Regions from separate parts of the Paenibacillus sp. FSL R10-2736 genome, predicted to be linked through region 2. Evidence: riboswitches for the same ligand, from Rfam matches in the RefSeq annotation. Region 2 holds a riboswitch; each other region holds the start of a gene.

Region 1 (5,811 bases), on a different contig from region 2:
GTTGCTCTGGACTCAGCAGGAATTTCGGTAACCAGATTCGGGAGCTTCAGTCCAAGATCTCCATACAATACCGCTCCGCTGCTGCGGGTTTCGTCTACAATGAAGAAGCTCTTGGAGACCAGCCAGAGAATGGCAACGGACTCATCGCCGATGGCAGCAGAGATTTTGGCTTTTGCATCAGCAGCTTTTTGATCGTACGCTGTAATTGCTGCTTCAGCTTCAGGCGTTTTGTTCAACAGCTCGCCGATCTTGAGCAGCGATTTGCGCCAGTCCTTGCTGACTTCGTCGCCGAGTACATACGTAGGTGCAATTTTGTTCAGCTGGTCATACAGGCCGTTCTGAACAGTACCTTCCGATTGTACAATGGTGAAGTCCGGTGCGAAGCTGGTTACGGCTTCCAGTGGAAGGTCATAGCTGATGGTTGGAATATCTTTAAGCTCAGCTGCGAGGTATTCCATAGTACCGTTTGTAACGGACCATTGGGCAACCGGGGTCACGCCAAGTGCGACCAGATAATCTTCCAGATAAGAAGCCAGCACACGCTGCGGGTTCGCAGGGATAGTGACTTTATGTCCCATGGCATCCGTTACTGTTTGCTCTACCGCTGGAGCTGTTGTTTCTGCAGGTGCAGTTGTAGCTTCGGTAGTTGCTGCAGGTGCTGTAGTTGCCGCAGCTTCATTATTGGCTGCATTGTTATTTCCGCACGCGGATAGTAACAACGTTGTGGTCATGAGTCCGGCCATAGCCAGCTTCATGCTTCCTGATCTTTGTAGGTTGAACGAAAACATTAACTACCCCTCCTGTAAGTACATTCATTATTGGTCAAAGGTTACTGCTGCCTTCGCCTCACATAAACTGATGATATTGATTCTCATTCTCTCTGTCAACTAAATTATCTGGTTCCATGTACACTCACCCTGCGCTTAACAAAAAACGGCTGTCCCCGCAACCTGCGGAAACAGCCGTTTTACATATAAAGGGTATGTCTATTTGTGCAAATGATACGGTACAGTTGCTATAACGATATCCTTCTGATTCATCAGATAAGAACGGATGAACAAGCTGGTCTGATTATGCAGAATCGCCTGCCACCAATGCTTCGTAACAAATTGCGGAATGAGTACAGTAATATGGTCTGTAGAAGCGGTTTTCCACTCCACCGTATCGATGAATTTCACCAGCGGGCGGATGATGCTGCGGTAACGCGAGCGGAGTACAATCAGGCGCACCCCAGGGTTCCACTCTTCCCACTTCTGTTCCATTTTGTGAATCTCTTCTTCATCGAATCCGACATATACAGCCACTACATTCTCAGTCAATGACTTCGCATAGCTGATCGAATGCAGTACCGCGCGGGTGACACCGGCAACAGGTACAACCACTGTGCTTCCTTTAATACAAGGTTTATCCGTAGCCGGACAAATGCGCAGCTGATCGGCAATATTCATATAATGGCGGTGAATCCGGTGGAACACGATGATTACAAGCGGCAGGAAGATGAAGGCCATCCATACACTCGAGAATTTAGTAATAATGAAGATGAGCGTAATGGTTAAGGTTGTGAGCATGCCTACTGTATTCACAGCGAATTTGCTCTGCCAGCCCTTAGGCTTGGTTCTGTACCACTGGACCATCATGCCAAGCTGTGAAAGGGTAAACGGAATGAATACCCCAACGGCGTATAATGGAATCAACCCTTCGGTATTTCCGTGAAAAGCAGCTACAAGCACAGCCGACATTACGCCGAGGAAAATAATGCCGTTGGAGAATCCCAGCCGGTCTCCGCGCACCATGAAGGCATGGGGTAAATATTTGTCCTTGGCGAACATGAAAGCCAGCAGCGGGAAGGCCGAATACGCTGTATTCGCCGCCAGGAACAAGATTACTGCAGTGATGCCTTGGATGAAGAAGTACAAACCGCCGCGGCCAAAGGTAGACTCGGTAATCTGCGACACAACCGTTGCTTTCTCATCCGGCATGATACCGTACCAATAAGCCAAAAGCGTAATCCCTGTGAACATAGCTCCGAGAATCAGACCCATCAGCATCAGCGTTTTAGCCGCATTTTTCTCAGCCGGTGCTTTGAAGTTAGGGATCGCATTGGAGACCGCTTCTACCCCGGTCAGTGCCGAACAGCCGGAGCTGAAGGCCTTGAGCAGAAGGAACATACTAACGTTTGATACCGCCGAGCCAATCTCAGGAACCTGGGCATGAGCACCGCCGGTTGCATATTTGAAGACTCCCGCGATAATCAGTACAAAGATGGATACGACGAACAGATATACCGGAATGGCTATGAAGGAAGCTGATTCAGTAACACCCCGCAGATTGACAATCGTTAAGAGCAGAATGACAGTAACCGCTATGAGTACACTATGATTATGAAGACCCGGGAACGCTGATGTAATTGCATCCGTTCCCGCCGAGGCGCTTACCGCCACCGTTAGAATATAATCGACCAGCAAAGAGCCACCGGCAAGCAATCCGGTATGAACCCCTAGATTGGTTTTGGCAACAATGTAGGCGCCCCCGCCCTGCGGATAAGCAAAAATGGTCTGCCGATAAGACAGGATTAAGATGGCCAGCAGGCCCAATACGGCTAATGCAATTGGCAATGAGTACCAGATAGCTGTGAAACCTGCGGCCACAAGTACGATTAGGATTTGTTCTGTTCCGTAGGCTACAGACGAGAGCGCATCAGAAGACAGGACAGCCAGTGCTTTCACCTTGGATAACTTTTCATGATCGAGTTCGTTCGACTTCATCGGACGCCCGATCAATAGTCGTTTTACCTTGCTTACCATTGTAGTAACAGTTCCTCTCTTTGTTAAGTTGAAACGGCAGTACCGCGCGCTGTTTTCATAAGTGGATTTCATAAATGCAGGCACAAAAATAAGCATACGGAAATGATCCGCATGCCTTGAGTGCATGGTCATTATCCCACTATTGCTTACGAGGTTAGCTGGCGGATTCGGGCTGTGGTAGCCCTACGGTTTTCGAGTCTGCTGACCCGCTTCCGATTCACCCCGTTGGCACTCGGCCAAGTTTGGTTCCCCCGTTTTTCCTTCCGGAAAATTCAGCGCATATTCAACTTCTCACAAGGACTAATAATAATCTACAATGCCTCTTCCGTAAAGCGTTGAAACAAATGAAAAAAGAATGAAAAACAACCAAAACAACCAAATCCATGATCCGGTATGTCTTGATCTTTCATTCTCTTTCATTATCCCTTTATCGCGTGATTTTACAGCATTTCTGCTTAATAATTTACACTCAATTTAAGGGAAATAGTTACTCTTCATTCTGCCTGACGGCTTCTTACTCACCTGCATCCTCTTTACGCCCTGTCCATAGCAGAATTGTGATTAATGCGAACGCAATGAGTGCCAGCAGCGGGATGGTGATGAATCCGAAATAATTCAGATAATCCGTGTTGCACGGCACACCGATTGTACATGGAAGCACCTTGCTGAGTGCCGGAATTTTCTGCTCTGCGTAATGATAGATCGAAATGCTTCCGCCAATCAAACTTAAGGGAAGGACATAAGGGATAATGCGCTTATCCCCCCGGTAAGTGGCGATTCCGAGCAAAATCAGCTGCGGATACATAAATATCCTCTGAAACCAGCATAGCTTGCAGGGCTCATATTTCAGCACTTCACTGAGATACAGACTGCCTGCTACAGCAACAACCGAGACGAACCAGGCCAAGTAGAGACAATTCCGGCGGCAGAATGCAGAGAATTTATTCATTGTGCAGCCACAGCTTCCGCAGCTACCTGGATTTGAGCATCAATCTCCTCCATATTAAAAGGTTCCTTCACCTTGACTCCATTGACAAACAGTGATGGCGTGTTGGTTACGCCGGTGTCAGTGCCAAGCTGGATATCTCTCTCCAGTTCGCTTTCGTAGGTCTTGTCTTCAATATCCTTACGCAGCAGGTCGAAGTCAATGGGCAATTCTAATTGCTGTGCCAGACTTACCAGGAAGTCCGGTGTTGCCCACTCTACCTTTTCTTCACCCTGGTTAGCATAGATGGCATCGAAGAATTTCCAGAAAGCCTCTTGATTCTGATGGTACACGGAGAGTGCCGCAAGTGAGGCTGTTCTCGAATCCGTACCGATAAAGGCCAGGTTGACGAAGTAAAAGGCTGCTTTATCCTGATTGACATACTCCTGAACGATTTGCGGTTTAATCACCCCGGTGAACTGGGCGCAAGCCGGACATTTGTAATCGCCGAATTCAACGATTTTGACGGGTGCGTCTTCTTTGCCCAGCCGTGCCATTTCACTGTAATTGAAGTCAACGGGAGCGGCAGCAGATCCTGTGGTTGAGCCGTCCCTCGAGGCCAGCATGAATAATCCTACAAAAATAATAACGACTAACGCCACTGTACTCACGATCAGAATTCTCGTTTTCTGCTTCTGCTGCTCCTGCTCTGCCCGGCGTTTCTCCTGCTTGCTCATCTGGGGAAGCGCGACATTGTTCTTTTTCGGTTTGCTCAAAGAGAGTTCCTTTCTGTCCATAGGACTGTCGTGATAAAAGATAAGTTACTTTAAAATTATATAATTAAAGTTCTCTCCTTGGCAAACCCTACATTATACAGCTTTGGTTGCCGCAGGCACTCCGCTGTCTTCATTTTCTTGGTTGTAAATCAGCTCCGGCGATGAATCCAGCGACTGTAGTACAATTCTGAAAAAGAACTGGGTCCCGCCGCCCGGCGCCGGTTCCGCCCATATTTCTCCCTGCATAAGCTCCACCAGCTTCTTGCAAATGGCCAGACCCAGACCGGTACCCGGATATTTACGCGTGTGGGAAGCATCCACCTGGGAAAAGGATTGGAACAGCAGCTGCAGCTTATCCGGCGGAATACCAATGCCCGTATCATGCACTTTGAATTGCAGCGTCTGAGACGCTCCCTTCAGGCCGCAGGACTCTACAGTAACTGTAACCGCTCCCGAAGGAGTGAATTTCACCGCATTGCCGATTAAATTAACCAGGATCTGACGGATCCGCGCAATGTCTCCCACGAACTTGCCGGGAAGCCCCTCTTCTACCGACAGCACAAACGACAATTGCTTGTCTCTGGTGATAACTTCGAACAGCTCCATACACTCCTGCAGCAGCACAGTCAGCTGAAACGGCTCCTGGTTCAACACGAGACCATCTGCTTCCAGGCGGGAGATATCAAGAACATCACTCATTACACGGAGCAATGCCTGGCTGCTGGTACTCTGCAGCTTCAGTAGCTCCAGATGCTCGGGTTTGCTGATCTCTTCGGCCAGCAGCTGATTGATGCCGATAATTCCGTTCAGCGGTGTACGGATTTCATGGCTCATCGTCGCCAGAAACTCGCTTTTCATCCTGGCAGCACTCTCTGCCGCATCCCGGGCCTGAATCAGTTCATGCTGGTACTGCATCAGGGCAGTGACATCCTCGGCAACGATATAGACCAGCTGTTCCTTATTATGAAGCAATGGAAACACCGTTACGCTGCAGATCATCTGCTGGCGGTCCCTGGTGATAACCTTCAGCTCCAGCTTGGAGGACTTTCCTTGGGAGGCATTGCGCACAGCTTCCTTGACTGCGGCTTCATCCCTGTCACTGTACAGGATGTTCTTGAATTCCCCCAGTTCTTCTCTTCCATATCCGGTGGTATACCGCAGGGCAGGATTGGCACTGATGATCTTCTTAAGGGCCGGATCAATACACAGCACCATATCCGGGCTATGCTCGAACAAGGCCATATAACGCTGCTCATTAAACGCTGCAAAGCGGAGCACATGCTGCCGGTCCCTATAGAGCAGGCCA
Region 2 (5,811 bases):
GGTGCTTCCATATTCTTCTCTCCGCTCATATAAGACTGCAGCCAGCCGGGATGAAAGACCATCACCTGTCCGCCCAGCTTACGCAGATGATTGTGCATCAGCGAGGACTGCATATTCAGCGCCGCCTTCGACATGCAGTAGCCGTACATATTAATTCTTTTGTTCCGGCTGATACTGCCTGCCTCTGAGGAGATGTTAATAATTAGCCGCTGCTTGCCCTGCAGAAGCAATCCCATCAACGCGTTGCTCACCCGGAGTGCGCCGAGCGCATTCACATTATAGAGCTGCGCCATAGCCTCATCATCCATATCCACGAGCATTGTAGCATTGTCCGCCTGGTGGATAATACCGGCATTGTTGATAATAATATCGATGTGTCCTGTACTGCCGGCAATACTCCGCGCTGCCTCTTTCACGCTCTCTGCGCTGCCGATATCAAGAGGGACCAGCATCAGCGTGTCCTGGTATTGCGCTTTCAAAGCCTCCAGTGCCTCCACTTCCGGTAAATACCGGCCGGCAAACACTGTGTATTTATTCTCAAGAAGAAAGCGTACCAGATAAAACCCGAGCCCGCGGTCGGCACCGGTTACAAAAGCGACCCTTTTCATGAATTGCACACCCCCTCATACCTGCTTATTTATGCGCAGAGCGTTGCTGCATCACTCTCACATTAGCATGGCAATAGGGCTTAATCAACATCCCGTAAGGGAGGGGGATAAGCCTGCTGAACATTCTTTTGCTTTAATTTTGAACTATGTTACAATCAAGAATAATAGTTGTTAACAACACAATTGTTGACAAGATGCTTTCTAAATTCTATTCCAGGAAGGTGATCCTCTGATGTCTATTCAACAAATCCATACACTGGATGAACTGCAACAATACGTAGGGCAACCCGGCAAAAAATTGCTCTTCAAGCACAGCACCACCTGCCCGATCAGTGCCAAAGCAAATGAGGAGTTCCAGGCCTATACACAGAATTCTGACACGCCTGCCGCCATTGTACATGTCATCGAAGACCGTCCGGTCTCAAATCAGATTGCCGAGGATTTCGGGATTAAGCATGAGTCGCCGCAGATTTTCCTGCTGGAGGATGGTGAGGTCCGCTGGAACACTTCCCACTGGAAAATCACCCGTGGCGCCATCAAGGAAGCTGTGGAGCAATGAGCCAGAACGTAATCATCTATTCCACATCCGGCTGCAGCGACTGCAATCAGGTGAAGCAGCTGCTTGAGAGCAAGGGCATTCCCTTCGAAGTCAGAGATGTGATGACCAGTACCGTCTATCAGGAAGAAGTCGAGAAGCTGGGCTTCATGGGTGTTCCAGTCACCGTATCCGGAGACCGGGCTGTCAAGGGCTTCAATCTTCCTGAGCTTCAGGAGCTTATTGAGGCAGCTGTACAGTAAGGATTCAGTCAGTTATGCAAAATGGTGCCGCCCTCTTTACAGGGCCGGCACCATTTTTGTCGTTCAGATCTGTCAGGCCGGGAATGTAACCCCCGTCATAGCTTCACTCAGCTCCCACAGCGTCAGAGCGTTGCCCGGATCAATCGCCCAGTCCTGCACCCCAGGCTGGTGCGAATCCCCGGACTCCGCTACAGGAGCGATGTCAGCATCCTCGCAATACACGCCGCCCTTGCCGTCGAGCAGCGGACTCACCGCGCACCAGACACTGGTCGCGGCTCCCTGCTGGACCGTCTTCATATGACTTGTACGCCCGGCCGGAATGCGGTTGCCCGCTTCATCCAGCGCCCCCATGCCGCGCAGCTCGTCATCCGACAGATGCCGGGCCAGATCGGTCAGGATGCTGCCGGGATGCACGGAGAATGCCCGGACACCATGTGCTTGCCCGCGTTTGTCCAGTTCAAGGGCGAACAGCACATTGGCGGTCTTCGACTGGCCGTAGGCTGTCCATTTCTCATAGGCTCTACGCTCAAAATTCACGTCTGCGAAATCAACACCGGCAATGCGATGGCCGCGTGAAGATACGGAGACTACCCGCGTGCCTCCGCCCTGCACCAGCGCCGGCCAGAGCCGGGCCGCCAGCTGGAAATGCCCCAAATGGTTGGTCGCGAACTGCGCTTCGTACCCGCGGCTGTCGCGGGCCAGCGGCGAGGCCATGATGCCTGCGCTGTGAATCAGCATATGCAGCGGCCGGCCGGAGTCCAGGAACCGCTGCGCGAAGGCATCCACAGATGCCGGGTCCAGCAAATCCAGCGCCTCCAGCTCGACACCGGGAATCCCGGCAAGGGCAAGCCGGGCCTTCTCCGGTGTCCGAACGGGAACTATCACAGTGGCCCCCGCGGCAGCCAGGACACGTGTGGTCTCCAGGCCCAGGCCGGAGTAGCCGCCGGTCACGACCGCTATTTTACCGCTCAGATTATGGCCTTGGATTACTTGCTCTGCCGTAGTGTCCGGACCATATCCGGAAAGAATCGGTTGCTGCTTAGCTTTCGCGTTATATAACCCGCTGTTCGTCTCTTGATTCATCCCAGTATTCATTCCTCGTTCCTCCTCTGTTCCATTTCCGCGATGAACCTGCCGTCCTTAAGCTCCCGGAAGTTCTTCAGCTTGTATTGCATAAGCTCCAGTGCCGCCGTAAGTTCCGTGAGCTGCTCTTCAATCAACGTTTTATGCCCGTCCAGCACACTGTAGCATTCCTCGTAGTCCTCTTCCGCTGAAGCCCGGATATATTCTTGAATGGTGCGCAGCGGCATATGGGTTCTTTTGAGAATAGCGACGAAGTGCACCCTGTCCAGCTCACGCCTGCTGTATGCCCGCTGGCCGTTCTCCTTGCGGCTTGCCGGGGGGAGCAGCTTGATTTTCTCATAATAGCGGATGGTATCCTGGCTGAGTCCTGTCCGCTCTGCTACCTCGGCAATCGTAAAAGCAGTCTCCATTTGCTGCCGGCCTCCTTCTTAGTCTGGCTTTCAGGCTTGGTACTTTATTGACAGTCTGCCCTTACAGAATCAAATGATAATCCCTGGAGTATGGTCCAAGTCAAGCGTTCGGGAAACGGGGGATTAGGCCCTCCGGGATGTATCGTTTGCAGGGCTAGAACGGAAGCATTTTCGTAGAATCAGGCTCTAATTCAGGGGCAATTTGTAAACCGCCATAATTACCCTAATAACACAATCACGAATCTATTTGCCTTACGGGTAACGCATACAATAACATCGATCTCCCATTATCTCCCGATTACTCACTAATACACCATTTTTCAAAAATCCATTATTGACGGTATTTCCGTCTAACGCATTAATATTTCCGGAGTTCTCCTGCCGCTGCCTCTCAAAAATAAAAAACGGCGATTGAGCGAGATAAACGGATGATAATCGGCCACATATATGGTTTTAGTCTCCAATATTCCTCGCAAAGCAGCAATTTATTGCAAATCCGGCGCAGAAGCACTCTTTTCCATTTTTACAAAGACAACCCTGAAAGGGTATGATTCGTGTTGAAAGTTACCAGTGAAAATGTGAATGCACGCTGAATTTCCGCTAAGCGGAAAACGGGGGAACCATCAGGCCACAGGCCTACTTGGGGTGAATCCGAAGGAGACTTCAATTACGCAGTCTCAAAAGGTAGGGCGACTCTCACCGTCCGAATCCGACAGCTAACCCCGTAAGCGTAAAGAGAGAGATCTTGATCCGCCACGATTTTGCCCCAGGCTTCTTACGCCTGCAACAAAACCGCAGCAGAGGTCCTCCTCTGTCTGCGGTTTTTTGCGCACTTATTCCGGCGGATCAGCATTTCGGCAAACCAATCAGCTACATATCCAAACTATAAATCGCCCACATTCAGGAAGGAACGTGTCCACATGCCAGACCCATTATCGTCCGAAGCAGCTGCCGCTGCCGGATTCACCGGCTATATTGAACAATACAGCGGAACCATCTATGCGCTAAGCTGTCTGCTGCTGGAGAAGGGCGCCCGCGCCGATCAAGCCACAACTGCCACATTCGCGGCACTCTATGAGCCGTGGCTGAAGGGCAGCATCCCATCGGACTTCTCCCTTGCCGCCTACAGGGAATGCATCCGGCAATGCTCGCTGGTTGCTCAAGACCGCGGCCGCTGCTCTTCTGCCCTGCTCACCTGGGAGGATCAGATCGCCAGCGCCTTATGGTACGGCATCCAGCTGCCGCTGCCCGAGATCAGCCTCATCCTGCAGCGAAGCGTCCCTGAGCTGAAAGCGCAGCTCAGAGGGATTCGCGAACAGATGGCTGCTGCGCGGCCAGCTGTCCCGCGTCCGTCGGCGGGATAGGGAGCTGCTGGGTGGGGTCTGACTTATTAAGGCCAGAATGATTACAGTAGCTTGGTTATGGTAGATCGTGGATTCATTTTGGTGGATTGATTAGGATCAATGTGGTTAAGGACGTGTGTTTGCTCCTGCATCAATAGCTTTAATCATGCCACTGCGATCCATGCGGACTGTAGATCCGTTATTTCGCCCAATCAGGCGAATCAGCGATCCATGCGGACTCAGAGGACCTTAACTAACCAGTTTCGCCTCATTTTGAGCTCCCTTGAACAATATAAGCGCTCCTGAGTCCGCAACAGGCAAAAAAGCAGACTTTTTCACAAAATAAGGTCCTCTCAGTCCGCGTAGCAAGCGCTGCATAGAGTAAATCCGCAGACGTCGTACATATTAATAAAAGCCGTAGCATCCGCCACGGCTCTCCATTTGCTATGCTATCCGTTCCAGTGCCAGAAATCAGCGCTTGCCCTTGCCGCCCTTGGCGAACCGCCAAAAAGCCATGCAGCATCCGAGCAGCCCGACGCCCAGCAAGATGGTCTGCAGTGCTCCCAGCCAGGTCGATTTGTCTGACGGGATCAGGCTGCTGATAATGATCAGCAGGATGGAGAGCACGACCAGCACGGGGGTCTGTCTACTTTTTTTCACAAAAAATCACCACTCCTAATTACTAATATTACTAAGGTACACTATCTGCTGGGTTTTAACCAGTTTGGGGTGGTTTGTACTCACTCTATAGAACAGCATTATTCATAAGCCCGTTTCGCGATCAATCATCCGATGCATATTCAATCCACTTATAGATATCATTGAAATCATCCAGATAGCTCACTACCACACTGTTCAGCTCCAGATCATCACTTAGCTTCTGCTGCTTAATCGTTCTAAATCCATCTAACATAATATCCGCCCGCTTCACAAAAGTCTATCTGTTTAGATACGAGGATTAACAATAACATTGCTAATCGGTTTTATTGTAGATATAATGTGTCTGTAATAACTATCTGGTGAAATTAAAGGAGATCGGGCTATGACGGAGTTCTGGGAAGCAAGCTTCATAGAAAAACAAACGATGTGGGGATTTGAACCTTCTGACTCGGCCATCCTAACCAAGGACTTTTTCCTTGAAAAGAATGTTAAAGACATCCTGATTCCCGGCATTGGATATGGCAGAAATGCAAAGGTTTTTACGGACAATGGAATAGACGTTACTGGTATTGAAATTTCGCAAACAGCGATTGACCTGGCGAGGCAGAGCGGACTGAATATGAATGTTTACCACGGCTCGGTAACCGATATGCCATTTGACAACAAACTCTATGACGGTATATTCTGCTATGCCCTGATTCACTTATTGGATCAGCGTGAGCGGGAGAAGTTCATTCAGGATTGTTATAATCAGCTGAAGCCTGGTGGATATATGGTCTTTACAACGGTATCCAAAAAAGTACCAATGTACGGTAAAGGCGTCCAACTGGATACAGACTATTTCGAAATCATGGACCGAGTGAAAATGTTTTTTTATGATGCTGACTCCATTCAACAAGACTTTGCCAA
Region 3 (5,811 bases), 560 kb from region 2:
TCAGCGAAGAAAACGGAGTGATTGACGTGGGAGTTAAGCATGGCAGAGATTACAGTGAAATTCTGGTTGAACTGACAGGCGCAGTCGGACGGATTTCCGACGGGTATATTTTTTTCGAAATGGAGCCTGAGGAGTGGGAGAACCTGCCGGAGGAGTCGAAGCTGGAGGTCTGGGAGGCGCTTGCGGAGGATCTGTTCTACGCACTGGGCAATGAGCCGGTGATTAAGGTCGGAAGCGGGGTTGTAATGTACGATAAAGAAACGCACCGCATCAATATTCTGCTCGGCGACGAGGATTTGGCGTCGGTCGTTCTGGTGTAGCCCGGAGGCAGCTGCGGAGCAGAGTTTGTCCCAGGCATCAGCCCATGTTAAAATTGGGATGAGAAGTACTATTCGCCGGGATTTAAGAATACATTAAATCGAAAAAAATCTTTGAACCGGCACATCCCTTGGACTTTAAGAAGCTGAGGGATGTTTTATTTGAAAGACAGGACTGCTGTGATACAGCTAATTAAGCAAGGGAGGAAACAAATTGCCATTTACAGAGGAAGAACTGCGGGAGCAGATCGGCAAGCTGGAAGGCTGGAAACTGGAAGAGGATATTATGGTGCGCAAATATATGTTCAATGAATATATGAAGGGAATTGCTTTTGTGGATGATGTTGCTGCGATCTCGGAAGCGTTCGACCATCACCCGCATATCACCATTGATTACAAGACCGTTATCCTGCGTCTGCCTGCAGACGTGGAGAAACTGGATATACGCCAGGCCAATGAAATCAACGAGGCTTTTGAGAAAAACCGTTAGAGGACAGGATCCTTATGGAAACGACAGTACCGCTTAATCCATAAAAATGCCCGTGCAGGGATACCAGGGTATCCTTTGCAGCGGGCATTTTGCTTTGGGCATGTTATTATTTCTTCTCAGCCAGCCATAACGCGACATTCGCAATTTCCTCAGGGGCTAGTTTGTCTTTGAAGGAAGGCATCTGCCCGCGGCCTTTGGTCACAATGCTGTAAATCTGTGCCGCGTCATGCTGTGCGCCCTCCTGCTGCAGGTTCGGCCCTACACCGCCCTGAAGCTGATCCCCGTGGCAGGTGATGCAGTTGGCTTTCACCAGGGCCTCCGCGCTGGTAGCGTCCAGCACAACCTCAGGCATTGTAGGTTTGTTCTCTTCAGCCACCTCGGCTTTGCCGGGCAGGGTAAACATTAAGACCACGGCAAAGGCACAGGCGGCAAAAAACAAACCGCTCATGATCCATTTCTGCATCTGCATCCGTCCCTCCATGTAAGCTGCTTCCTTCATTATACCGGATGGTGAAGCGTTATCATAGTATTTGTGTCAAAAAAATGAACGAAACTCCTGGAAAATTTGCAAACATACAGAAGTGGAATGCTATTTCTCATAGACCATACAATAAAATGGTTTATCGCCAGTTGGGGTTCTGCGTTCATAAGTATCCGTTATGGTAAATCCGCATTTCTGGTAAGCACGGATGGCCCGCTGATTCCAGGTCAGTACCTCCAAATCGATCTCCCGTTCCGGATAACGCTGCAGCGCCGCCTGAACGATGGCCTTCATGAAGAGATGTCCCATGCCATGACCGCACAGATCGGGCCGCATGCCGATTCCAAGCCGGACTACACCCTCCATAGGGAACAGCTGGGCGAAGCCGCACAGGATTCCCTGTCCATTCACAACAGAAACGTATTGCTCACTGCGCAGCTGCGGATCACCGAATTCAACACCGAGCGCCTGCATCTGCTCCCAGGGCATCCAGCCGTAAATATTATACGGGGGCCTGTAGTTCCACTCACAGATCTCAGCAGCATGCCGCGACTCCATAGGAACAACATAAAAAGTTACCGGGGAACTTATCATAAGCAGAGGCCTCCTTTCAAGGGGACATTACTTCATTCTATAAATATTATATACAAAACGAGCCGGATTCGACGCAAAAACCTTGCAGAAAGACCGGAACTTGACAAACGCCAAAAAATATTTTATGAAAGAGCGAAATTGGTGTTTTACAAATATAGAGCGGGGTAAGTAATTTTATAGACAAAAAAATAAGCCCTCCTCCAAGATTTCGGCAAAAATCCTGGAAAAGCGCTTATATTAGGACAAATTATTGCACATCGTCATTGTCTTCGGAATCCGCAGCCACAGTCTTGTAAGCATCTGTACTCATAATCCGTTTGGCGCCAACGTAGCGGTTGACGTAGTAGCTGTCACTCAGCGAACTGATGGTTACACCACGCGAGGAAGAAGCATGTGCGAACTCACCGTCACCAACATAAATACCGACATGGGAAATGCCTTTGCCGCTTGTATTGAAGAATACAAGATCGCCCGGTCTCATCTCATCGCGGGATACAGCAGTGCCCATCTGATATTGGGAACCGGATTGGTGAGGCAGGTTAATGCCGATCTTATCAAAAACATACATTGTAAATCCGGAGCAATCAAAACCGTTCGTGGATACACCGCCGGATACGTATTTGGTCCCGATGGCTTTGTCGATAACTTTATCCATTTTGGAATCCGCGAAAGCGCTTCCTGCTCCAATGGTGAAGATGATGGAAAAGCTTAGTACTGCGGCTGCTAGCTTCTTCTTCAAAAGTAAATACCCCTTCCAAATGCCTACGAGGTTAGCTTAAGGGTTCGGTTGAAGGTCCCCTATGACCCCTCTTAGAATAGGAGGTCAATTCACCCAAAGTTGGTTCCCCCGTTTCCCTAAATCTTTAGGGAACTCGGCACGACTGTTGATTAGGATTAGCTGTTATTCAATACATGACAAAACCTTTGTTAAAAGCGATTCAATAATTACAAAAATGTTACTAAAAGCTCACTGCGATAATTGTAGCAAAGACTAGGGCGCTTGGCAATCACTTATAACATATTAATGCATTTTTTTTGCGTTTTTTAGAGTTATAGCTGCATAGAAAGACTCATATTTACGCAGCAGGTGAGCTATTGATGAATTTTTCTTTGGATTTGGGATAAAAAGGTGTTTCAGGGCCTGCAGATGAGTGTAAAAGGTAGAATAAGGAAAAGGAAAAACCCGGAAATGATTACGGCAATAATCAAAACCGGGCTCGTATAAGTTACATTTAGTTGTTAGAGGTACGAATATTCGAGGAAATGTTCAAGGGTTCAATCGTAAGCGACAGCTTGGTAGGCTGTTGTGCTCATCACTCTTTTAGCGCCAACGTAGCGGTTGGCCCAGTATGCCTGACTCATCGAACTGATGGTTACACCACGCGAAGTGGAGGATTGTGCGAATTTGCCATTGCCGACATAAATACCGACATGGGAAACTCCGTTGCCCAGGGTATTGAAGAATACCAAATCACCGGAACGCAAATTACTCTTGGATACGGCTGTTCCAACGCTGAACTGTGCCTTAGAGGTGCGCGGCAAGGTAAGGCCGATACTCTTGAATACGTATTTGGTGAATCCGGAACAATCAAAGCCGCTGGTGCTGGTGCCCCCGGTTTTATATGACGTTCCAATGGTTTTTGAGATCACAGTATCCATTTTGGAATCTGCGAAAGCGCTGCCTGCTCCAAGTGTGAATACCATCACAAGACCCAGCGCTGCTGCGGTGCATTTCTTCTTAAAGTTCTGACTTCTCAAAAGATGTACTCCTTCCAAGGCCTGCGAGGTTAGCTTAAGGATTCGGTAGAAGGTTCCCCTATGATCCCTCTAAAGCGAGATCAATTCACCCAAAATATGGTTCCCCCACTCCCCGGTGCAGGGAATTCGGCGTTTTGTGCACCAGAATAGTGACATATCGACATAAGATTAAAGGCTTCGGTTACATAGCTGCTTAATTCCATTTGAAAGATTACAAATTTGTTACTAGTAGTACAGGCATCATTGTACCAGAGGATTTACAGTTTTGCAAATGCACTTATCGCAGCTGTAAACAAAAAAGAGTCATGCACCTCACCAGAGGGGCGATGACTCTTTTAGTATGCCGTTTTGGCGGCCGATTATTGTGGGAATGATTTACTGGACCAGAGATGATACTGCGCGGCTATGCCCCACATTTTGAACAGAGTGGATGGCAGCGGGGCTGCCTGGCGCAGGAGCAGGGCCGGGAGACCGGGACAGAAGAGCGCTGCAGCGCCGCAGAGGAACAGCGTCACCAGACTTCCTGCGCCTATAATGACGGATATCCCGATGGAGTGCAAAAGGACTTTCAGACAGATCAGCAGCGAAGTGAACATGCCCGTGCCTGCAGTATAACCGAACTGCATATACAGCAGCAGCTTGCGGATAAGGAAGAGGTAGATGAGCCAGCCCAGCACATAAGGCACGAGCGTCAGCAGCAGCGGATAATCGAGAATGCCGTTCAGAAGCAGACGGTACATCTTCGGCAGCAGCCAATAGAGCGGCAGAAGTGCCAGCGCCCATTCAACGAGACTGAACAGCAGGACAGGCAGCCCATAACGCTTCATCCCGGGAAAAAAGAACAGTCCGCGCTCCCCGGCACGTTCCTGGTGTAGCTCGTGCAGCAGGCCCGCCCGGATAAAGGGGGAGAGCAGCAGCCGCAACAGAGTCAGTGCCAGGAGCAGCCATAGCCATTGCCGGACGTCCGGGTCCGTGTGCAGTGCAGTCTGCCCCTCAATATAATACAGCAGCCTGCCTATGCTACTGCCGCCGGCATCCGCATCCGGATAACGCAGCAGTACCGGAACGACGGCGCTTTTAATGAATTTGTACATGAAGTAGCCCCAGAACAGCCGGTAGATAAATAGCAGAATCAGGATATAAAATTGCTCTTTCATGCTGTGCCAACCGCGGGTTATCGAAATTTTCACAATCCTTCACCTCACCAGACAAGAGTTCCGAGCAGGGTTTCAAGCAGTGTCGTCGCACTGAGCGTCCAGCGGGAAAGAGTATTGTGCTCAAGCTCCGCCATTCTGAAATTATTGAGATGCTTGCTCTCCAGCAGTATGGAATGTCCCGGATCAATCTCGGCGGAGACCAGAGGTGCCTTATACGATAATTCAAACGATGTTGTCTTCCCTTCGCCGTTCCAGTATTGCTGAACCGAGTACCCGTCCGAGAAAATAAATTTTACAGGGACATCCCCGTAATGGCTGCCCTTGTTGCTTACCTCAACTACAGCATCATATTGAATGCCTGCTCCGTTGCCGCCGTCCCGTTTAGCTGTGAGCCTGATGTCGTCTACTGCAAAATCAGGGGCTCCGCCGCTGTAGACGTACTGGTCAAAATAAGTCTGCCAGGATTGCTTGGTCACTTTCTCCACAATCTTCTGGAAGTCAGCGGTCGAGGGATGCTTGAAGCGGTATTTACGGGCATAGGCAGCTAGAATGGCATCCATGTTCTTGGCTCCTGCTAACCGTTCGATGTCACGGAGCACCAGCTTGCCCCGGATATAGACATTGCGCGTGTAGGCATCATCTCCGGTGTATTTCCAGGTCTCCAGATTGAGCGGCTGTGAGGAGGAGACCAGACTGGACTGCAGCGGGAGGCTTGAGGCAACGCCATATTCCTGCTCCATCAGCCGGTCTTCGGCATATGAGGTGAAGCTTTCGTCCAGCCACGCCTCCTCGAATTCATTGCTGGCGACCATGCCATAGAAATACTGGTGACCGATCTCATGGATCACGGTCCGTTCAAGCGAAGTGCCGGGCGATGCCTCGGCAGCACCGAAGGCAGTGATCAGCGTCGGATATTCCATCCCCCCGGCCCCATTGCCAGATTCAGGCGGGACTACAATGGATAAGGTGGAGTAAGGATACGGGCCATACCATTTGCTGAAGGCGGTCAGGGCA
Region 4 (5,811 bases), 630 kb from region 2:
TCCGCGGGGATGTAACGGTGGAGCAGTACCTGCTGCTGGATGAGGCATTGATGCAGACAGCCTTCATGCAGTGGACGCTGGAGAAAGATGAAATTTTAAGCGACTTGTGCAGCCGATTTATTCATCGTAAACTGTATAAATATGTGGAGATGGAGCATCTGGATACAGAGACAATTGACGAAATCCGCCGCAGCTTTGCCGGTGCCGGACTGCGTGCTGATTATGATCTGGAAATTGATTTTCCGACAGATCTTCCTTATGATGTATTCCGTCCGGGGGATGCTTTTGACAGCAAACAGATTCTGCTTCTGGACCGTCATGATAAGCTGCGGGAGATCTCAGAGGTATCGGATATTGTACGCTCAATCAGCGGGATTCACCGAGGCAGATACCATCTCTATTTCCCGCAGGACAGGCTGCAGAAAGCCCTTCCACAGCTGCCGCCCTCCATCGCAGATATTTTTGCAAAATAACCTAAAATACTTGTAATTCATCATAGAAATGAAGGCGGAAAGGATGAAATATAATGCAGTTATTCGACACACATACCCATTTGGATGCTCCGCAATTCGACGAGGACCGCGAGGAGGTAATCGCCCGGGCGCTGGAGTCCGGAGTCAGTAAAATGATCAATATCGGCTTCAACCGGGAGACGATTCCGACAACGATGGAGCTCGCAGAGAAATATGATTATATTTATGCAGCGGTGGGCTGGCATCCACAGGATGCATTCAGTATGAAGGAGGGCGACCTCGAATGGATCGCTTCGCTTTGCAGTCATCCCAAGGTAGTGGCCATCGGTGAGATCGGACTTGACTATTATTGGGACACCTCTCCTAAGGATGTGCAGCATGAGGTATTCCGCAAGCAAATTGGCCTGGCACGTGAACTGAAGATGCCCATCTGTATCCATAACCGCGATGCCCACGAGGATGTAATCCGGATTCTGCGGGAGGAAAAAGCGGGTGAGGTTGGAGGGGTGATGCATTCGTTCTCCGGCAGCTGGGAAAGCGCCAAAATGTGTCTGGATCTCGGCTTCCATTTGTCCTTCGGCGGACCGATTACGTTTAAGAATGCCAGGGTGCCCAAAGAGGTGCTCGCCCAGACTCCTCTGGACCGGCTGCTGATCGAAACGGACTCCCCATATTTGACTCCGCACCCCTTCCGCGGCAAGCGGAATGAGACCGCACACGTAAGACTGGTAGCGGAGGCAGCTGCGGCAATAAAAGGGATTGATTTACAGGAATTGGCGGAAATTACGTATGCGAACGCACTGGAACGATTTGGAATTGTCTGAAAACGGGAGAAAAAGCGGTGAAAAATGAAGTATAGCCGATATATTAAACTTTTATAGTCTAAAAACGGCTGAATATTACAATATTTTAATCATTTTTTTACGTAAACGTGGTTGAATCGTCCTTTACAACATGCATCAAAACAGGATATCATCTTTTCAGTGCAGTGAGCTGTTGTTACTGTGACAGTCACTATTTCATGGATCGTCTCGCTGAGTCTCCGTATGGAGAACGGGGGAACCAATAAATGCCCTGCCGCATGCCCGTACATAGAGTACAACACAGAATTGCCGCAGAATTTATTTGATTTCTTCACGTGGTCTTTGGGGTGAATTTGAGGGCAACCGCCGTGAGCGGGTGACCTGAGATAGGGCGTCTCTCTTATGCCCGAACCCGACAGCTAACCCCGTAAGCGCAAGTAAGAGAGGAAACCTCGTGCATAAACATTCCCGCGTATTCGACACCGGAGAAGCCACGAAAGAGTCCTCTGTGAACTCTTTTTTGGGCTTTTTTTTGTTTTGAATAATGCGGATGTTCCCGGCATACTGTTATATAACAGATATCCGGAGTAGCTATGCCGAGCAGGCGATCCATGAGCAGGAAACGCTGGAGCAATGCGGGCGTATCCTGTTGCAATCTCAAACCTAGTTTCGTCAGAAATGATGCAGTCACCTTGATATAACTTGGACGACGGGGCTATGTAAGGAGGATGGAGAGAGTGGGCGTATTCCAACCAGAGGTATCCCATGATTCGCAATCATCCAGCAGGTCTTTCGCATTACGGTTGAAGCAAGTGAATCCTCGCGTACTTTCACTTGCAGGTGTGATATCGATTGTTATCGCACTGTTAATTCTGCTGTACGTACACGGTCAGAGTAATAAAGAAATTATTTTAGTTATAGACGGACAGGTACAGACACTGGAGACGCGGGAAGCGCTGCTCAGTGATGTGCTGGCAAAGGAACAAATTTCGCTGCAGCCGTATGATGAGCTATCTATTGGCCTTAGTGATGAAATACAAGACGGCGACCGTGTCGTAATCACCCGTGCGCAGAAGCTTATGCTTACTGCAGACGGTGCAACCAAGACCATATACACCACCGAGGATTCGCTCGGAGATGCCATTACCAAGCTGGGTTACAGCCTGGAGGGCAATGACAAGATTTTCCCTTCGCTTGATACCGCAGTCACACCCGACATGGAAGTCAAGATTGTCCGTATTACCAAGCAGACCGTACAGCGGACAGTAAACTTGCCTTTTAAGGTCATCAAAACCGCAGACCCCTCTCTGTATAAGGGAGACGTAAGAGTTGCACAGGCAGGCAAGCCGGGCGCGATCATCCAGCATATCGAGAAGATATATCAGGATGGGGAGCTAGTCTCCATGAATATGGTCGGCAAGGAAGTTCAGACGGTAACCAAAGATAAGGTTATTGCTGTCGGTACCAAAGCGGTTCCGAAGCCTGTTGTAGCTGCAGCAACTACATCCAAAGCAACTACATCCAAAGCAACTACAACCTCCAAATCATCCAAAGTCAGCGCAAAGAGCAACAACGTCACGAGCAAGGCAGGCGTAGATTTTGAATACAAAAAAATGATCAAAAACGTATCCATGACGGCGTATTCCTCGGAAGAACCGGGAATTGGAACACGTACCGCCTCCGGCACACGCGTAACGGAAGGCCGCACTATTGCAGTGGATCCGAATGTAATACCAATTGGCTGGTGGGTGTACATTGAGGGATTAGGGTTTCGCCGAGCAGAGGATACCGGCGGTGCCATTAAAGGCAACAAGGTAGATGTTTACTACGATTCACTGAGCCATGCCCGTAATTTCGGCCGGAAGTCGCGGACCATCTATGTGATTGGACCTGTGAAGCCGGAGCTTAACTAAGCGGCAAGTCTTTTGCAAATTAGCGGTTTATAAGATATAGTGGGGGTAGCACTTACGGAATTTAGAGAGCTGCCGCTCATCACTTATACATCCTTTAGCCAAAAAGAAGGGGAGCGAATCCTCTTCTTTTTGCGTTTTAGAGTAAGGGAGTAAATTATTTATGATTAAAGAATTAATTGTCGTCGAAGGTAAAAGCGATACCGTGGCCGTTAAGCGGGCCGTAGAAGCGGATACGATTGAAACAGGCGGTTCCGCAGTGGACCGCAAGGTCATTGCGAAGATTACATTAGCCATGGAACGCAGAGGGGTTATCATCCTCACGGATCCCGATCATGCCGGAGAGCGGATTCGCAAAATTGTCTCCTCCAAGGTACCCGGATGCAAGCACGCATTCATTCCGGAGAAGGATGCTACCCGCAAAGGGGATATAGGTGTGGAGAATGCCTCGCCTGAGGCCATCCGCCATGCGCTGGAGCATGTCCACACTTCTTTTGAAGGGGCACCGGCTGTAATCGGGCTGGATGATCTTATGGCCGCAGGTATGATGGTACACGCACAGGCAGCAGAGAGAAGAATGCAGCTTGGCAATCTGCTGGGTATCGGTTATTGCAACGGCAAGCAGCTGTACAAGCGTCTGGCGATGTTCGGTATTACACGCGAAGAGTTCGCGCGCGCTCTCGCCCAAATTGATCAGGGAGGCATTACTTCATGAGCGACACTCTGAATATCTCATCCCCAACTAGAACCAAAGCAATCATACAGCGGTACGGGTTTTCGTTCAAAAAAAGCCTGGGCCAGAACTTTTTGATCGACCAGAATATTCTGGACAAAATTGTCGATGCCGCAGGTCTGGATTCTGCAGCAGGCGCACTGGAGATTGGCCCGGGTATCGGAGCCCTGACGGAAAGGCTGGCGATGACAGCAGGTGCGGTCACAGCGGTGGAGATTGACCGCAGACTGATCCCGATCCTCAGGGATGTCCTGTCACCCTATCCCCATGTAAAGATCCGCAATGATGATGTACTGAAGGTCAACATGCAGGAGCTGTTTGCCGAAGATTTTGCCGGTGTGGACCGGGTTAGCGTAGTAGCCAACCTCCCGTATTATGTGACGACCCCGATTCTCATGAAGCTGCTGGAAGAGAAGCTGCCGCTTGATAACATCGTCGTTATGATCCAGAAGGAAGTTGCCGAACGTATGGCTGCTTCTCCTGGGGGCAAAGAGTACGGAAGTCTTAGTATTGCCGTCCAGTATTACAGCGAGCCCGAGCTGGTCTGCATGGTACCCCGGACAGTGTTCATTCCGCAGCCGAATGTAGAATCAGCCGTCATCCGTCTGAAGGTCAGAGAGCGTCCTCCGGTTGAAGTTGCCGACGAGAAGCATTTCTTCGATGTTGTCCAGGCATCCTTCACCCAGCGGCGCAAGACGATCGCCAATAACCTGAAGGCCCGCTACTTCGCTGAAGAGGGGCGTGAGCGTCTGGAGGCCCTGCTGGCTGAAGCAGGGATAGAGCCGTCCCGCCGCGGAGAGACACTTAGCCTGGAGGAATATGCGCGGCTAAGCGCTGTCCTGCTGGCCGCAGGAATCGTATAATCAGCAGAAAACACTCCGGGTGATGAACCAACCGGGACCTTTGCCCATAACATGGGGTAGAGGTGGTGTTGTAATGAATTTAGGAGACTTGGTCATACGTAAATCTTATGGCGGCGATGTGACTTTCCGGGTAGAGAATATAGTGCAGAATAAAGCCGTCATCAAGGGGACGGAATTCCGGTTGCTGGCGGACTCTCCGCTGGATGATCTGGTGCAGGTGCCTCCTACCCGGATTACAGAGCGGGGGCAGCAGGCGCAGATCAAAGCCATAGAATCCCTGAGCTGGCTGCGCAAAGACCGTCAGGAGCAGAGCCAGCGCAGCGGAGAGAGTGTATCGGGAGCAACTGGCACATGGGCCCCAACTCCGAAGGAAGCCGGATTTTTCGAAGTGCCGGGTAAGGTGCTGCATTTGGATGGCGACGCGCTGTACCTGAAGAAGAGCCTGAGTCTGTATGAGCAGTTGCGCATACCCGCCGAAGGGCATCATATTCATGAGTCCAAAATGGCGGAGACCTTGTACCGGCTGCTGCCCCGTGTGCGTCCGGATATCGTGGTGATTACCGGTCATGACGGAGTACTTAAGCAACAGCAGGGTTATGATCTCTACAGCCTGAGCAGCTACAAAAATTCGCAGAATTTTGTTGCGGCTATCCAGGTTGCCCGGGAGTATGAGCGGAATTTCGACGCCCTGACGATTGTTGCAGGGGCCTGCCAGTCGCATTTCGAGGCGCTGCTGGGCACAGGGGCGAATTTCGCCAGCTCACCGGGAAGAATACTCATTCATGCCCTGGACCCCGTCTATATTGCGGCCAAGGCTTCATTCACATCGATCCGCGATACGGTCAATTTGAGCGATGTATTGAACCATACCATTAGCGGCAACCAGGGAATGGGCGGAATTGAGACCCGCGGGAGCTTCCGTATCGGGATGCCCCGGCTGCAGAATCTTGCTACCCTGAAGGTGGCGCCTTCGGTGCTGTAGCGGCGGATATAGAGAAGGAAGGATAAGCGATCCGGCTTATCCTTCCT

Evidence for each region. Region 2 has a riboswitch for cyclic di-AMP ahead of NSQ73_RS33080 (hypothetical protein). Riboswitches for the same ligand answer to the same signal wherever they lie in the genome.
Region 1: another riboswitch for cyclic di-AMP. It lies ahead of NSQ73_RS13580 (APC family permease); the one in region 2 lies ahead of NSQ73_RS33080 (hypothetical protein).
Region 3: another riboswitch for cyclic di-AMP. It lies ahead of NSQ73_RS30705 (C40 family peptidase); the one in region 2 lies ahead of NSQ73_RS33080 (hypothetical protein).
Region 4: another riboswitch for cyclic di-AMP. It lies ahead of NSQ73_RS30335 (3D domain-containing protein); the one in region 2 lies ahead of NSQ73_RS33080 (hypothetical protein).

What each region holds. Positions count from the first base shown of each region.
Region 1 covers NZ_JBBOBN010000001.1:3,138,428-3,144,238, reverse strand. The annotation lists gene NSQ73_RS13585 (ABC transporter substrate-binding protein) at 1-788, opposite strand, end outside; gene NSQ73_RS13580 (APC family permease) at 987-2,804, opposite strand; cyclic di-AMP (ydaO/yuaA leader) riboswitch at 2,933-3,092, opposite strand; gene NSQ73_RS13575 (disulfide oxidoreductase) at 3,319-3,753, opposite strand; gene NSQ73_RS13570 (DsbA family protein) at 3,750-4,505, opposite strand; gene NSQ73_RS13565 (sensor histidine kinase) at 4,599-5,811, opposite strand, start outside.
Region 2 covers NZ_JBBOBN010000002.1:1,138,398-1,144,208, reverse strand. The annotation lists gene NSQ73_RS33105 (SDR family NAD(P)-dependent oxidoreductase) at 1-608, opposite strand, end outside; gene ytxJ (bacillithiol system redox-active protein YtxJ) at 841-1,167, shown strand; gene NSQ73_RS33095 (glutaredoxin family protein) at 1,164-1,406, shown strand; gene NSQ73_RS33090 (oxidoreductase) at 1,479-2,501, opposite strand; gene NSQ73_RS33085 (MerR family transcriptional regulator) at 2,498-2,899, opposite strand; cyclic di-AMP (ydaO/yuaA leader) riboswitch at 3,477-3,644, shown strand; gene NSQ73_RS33080 (hypothetical protein) at 3,820-4,263, shown strand; gene NSQ73_RS33075 (hypothetical protein) at 4,714-4,902, opposite strand; gene NSQ73_RS33070 (hypothetical protein) at 5,024-5,155, opposite strand; gene NSQ73_RS33065 (class I SAM-dependent methyltransferase) at 5,285-5,811, shown strand, end outside.
Region 3 covers NZ_JBBOBN010000002.1:577,569-583,379, forward strand. The annotation lists gene NSQ73_RS30680 (hypothetical protein) at 27-320, shown strand; gene NSQ73_RS30685 (4a-hydroxytetrahydrobiopterin dehydratase) at 532-807, shown strand; gene NSQ73_RS30690 (c-type cytochrome) at 914-1,270, opposite strand; gene NSQ73_RS30695 (GNAT family N-acetyltransferase) at 1,397-1,882, opposite strand; gene NSQ73_RS30700 (C40 family peptidase) at 2,130-2,621, opposite strand; cyclic di-AMP (ydaO/yuaA leader) riboswitch at 2,627-2,770, opposite strand; gene NSQ73_RS30705 (C40 family peptidase) at 3,158-3,586, opposite strand; cyclic di-AMP (ydaO/yuaA leader) riboswitch at 3,644-3,782, opposite strand; gene NSQ73_RS30710 (hypothetical protein) at 4,000-4,797, opposite strand; gene NSQ73_RS30715 (M1 family metallopeptidase) at 4,842-5,811, opposite strand, start outside.
Region 4 covers NZ_JBBOBN010000002.1:506,277-512,087, forward strand. The annotation lists gene NSQ73_RS30325 (HD domain-containing protein) at 1-473, shown strand, start outside; gene NSQ73_RS30330 (TatD family hydrolase) at 527-1,297, shown strand; cyclic di-AMP (ydaO/yuaA leader) riboswitch at 1,496-1,725, shown strand; gene NSQ73_RS30335 (3D domain-containing protein) at 2,014-3,189, shown strand; gene rnmV (ribonuclease M5) at 3,350-3,901, shown strand; gene rsmA (16S rRNA (adenine(1518)-N(6)/adenine(1519)-N(6))-dimethyltransferase RsmA) at 3,898-4,782, shown strand; gene yabG (sporulation peptidase YabG) at 4,856-5,764, shown strand.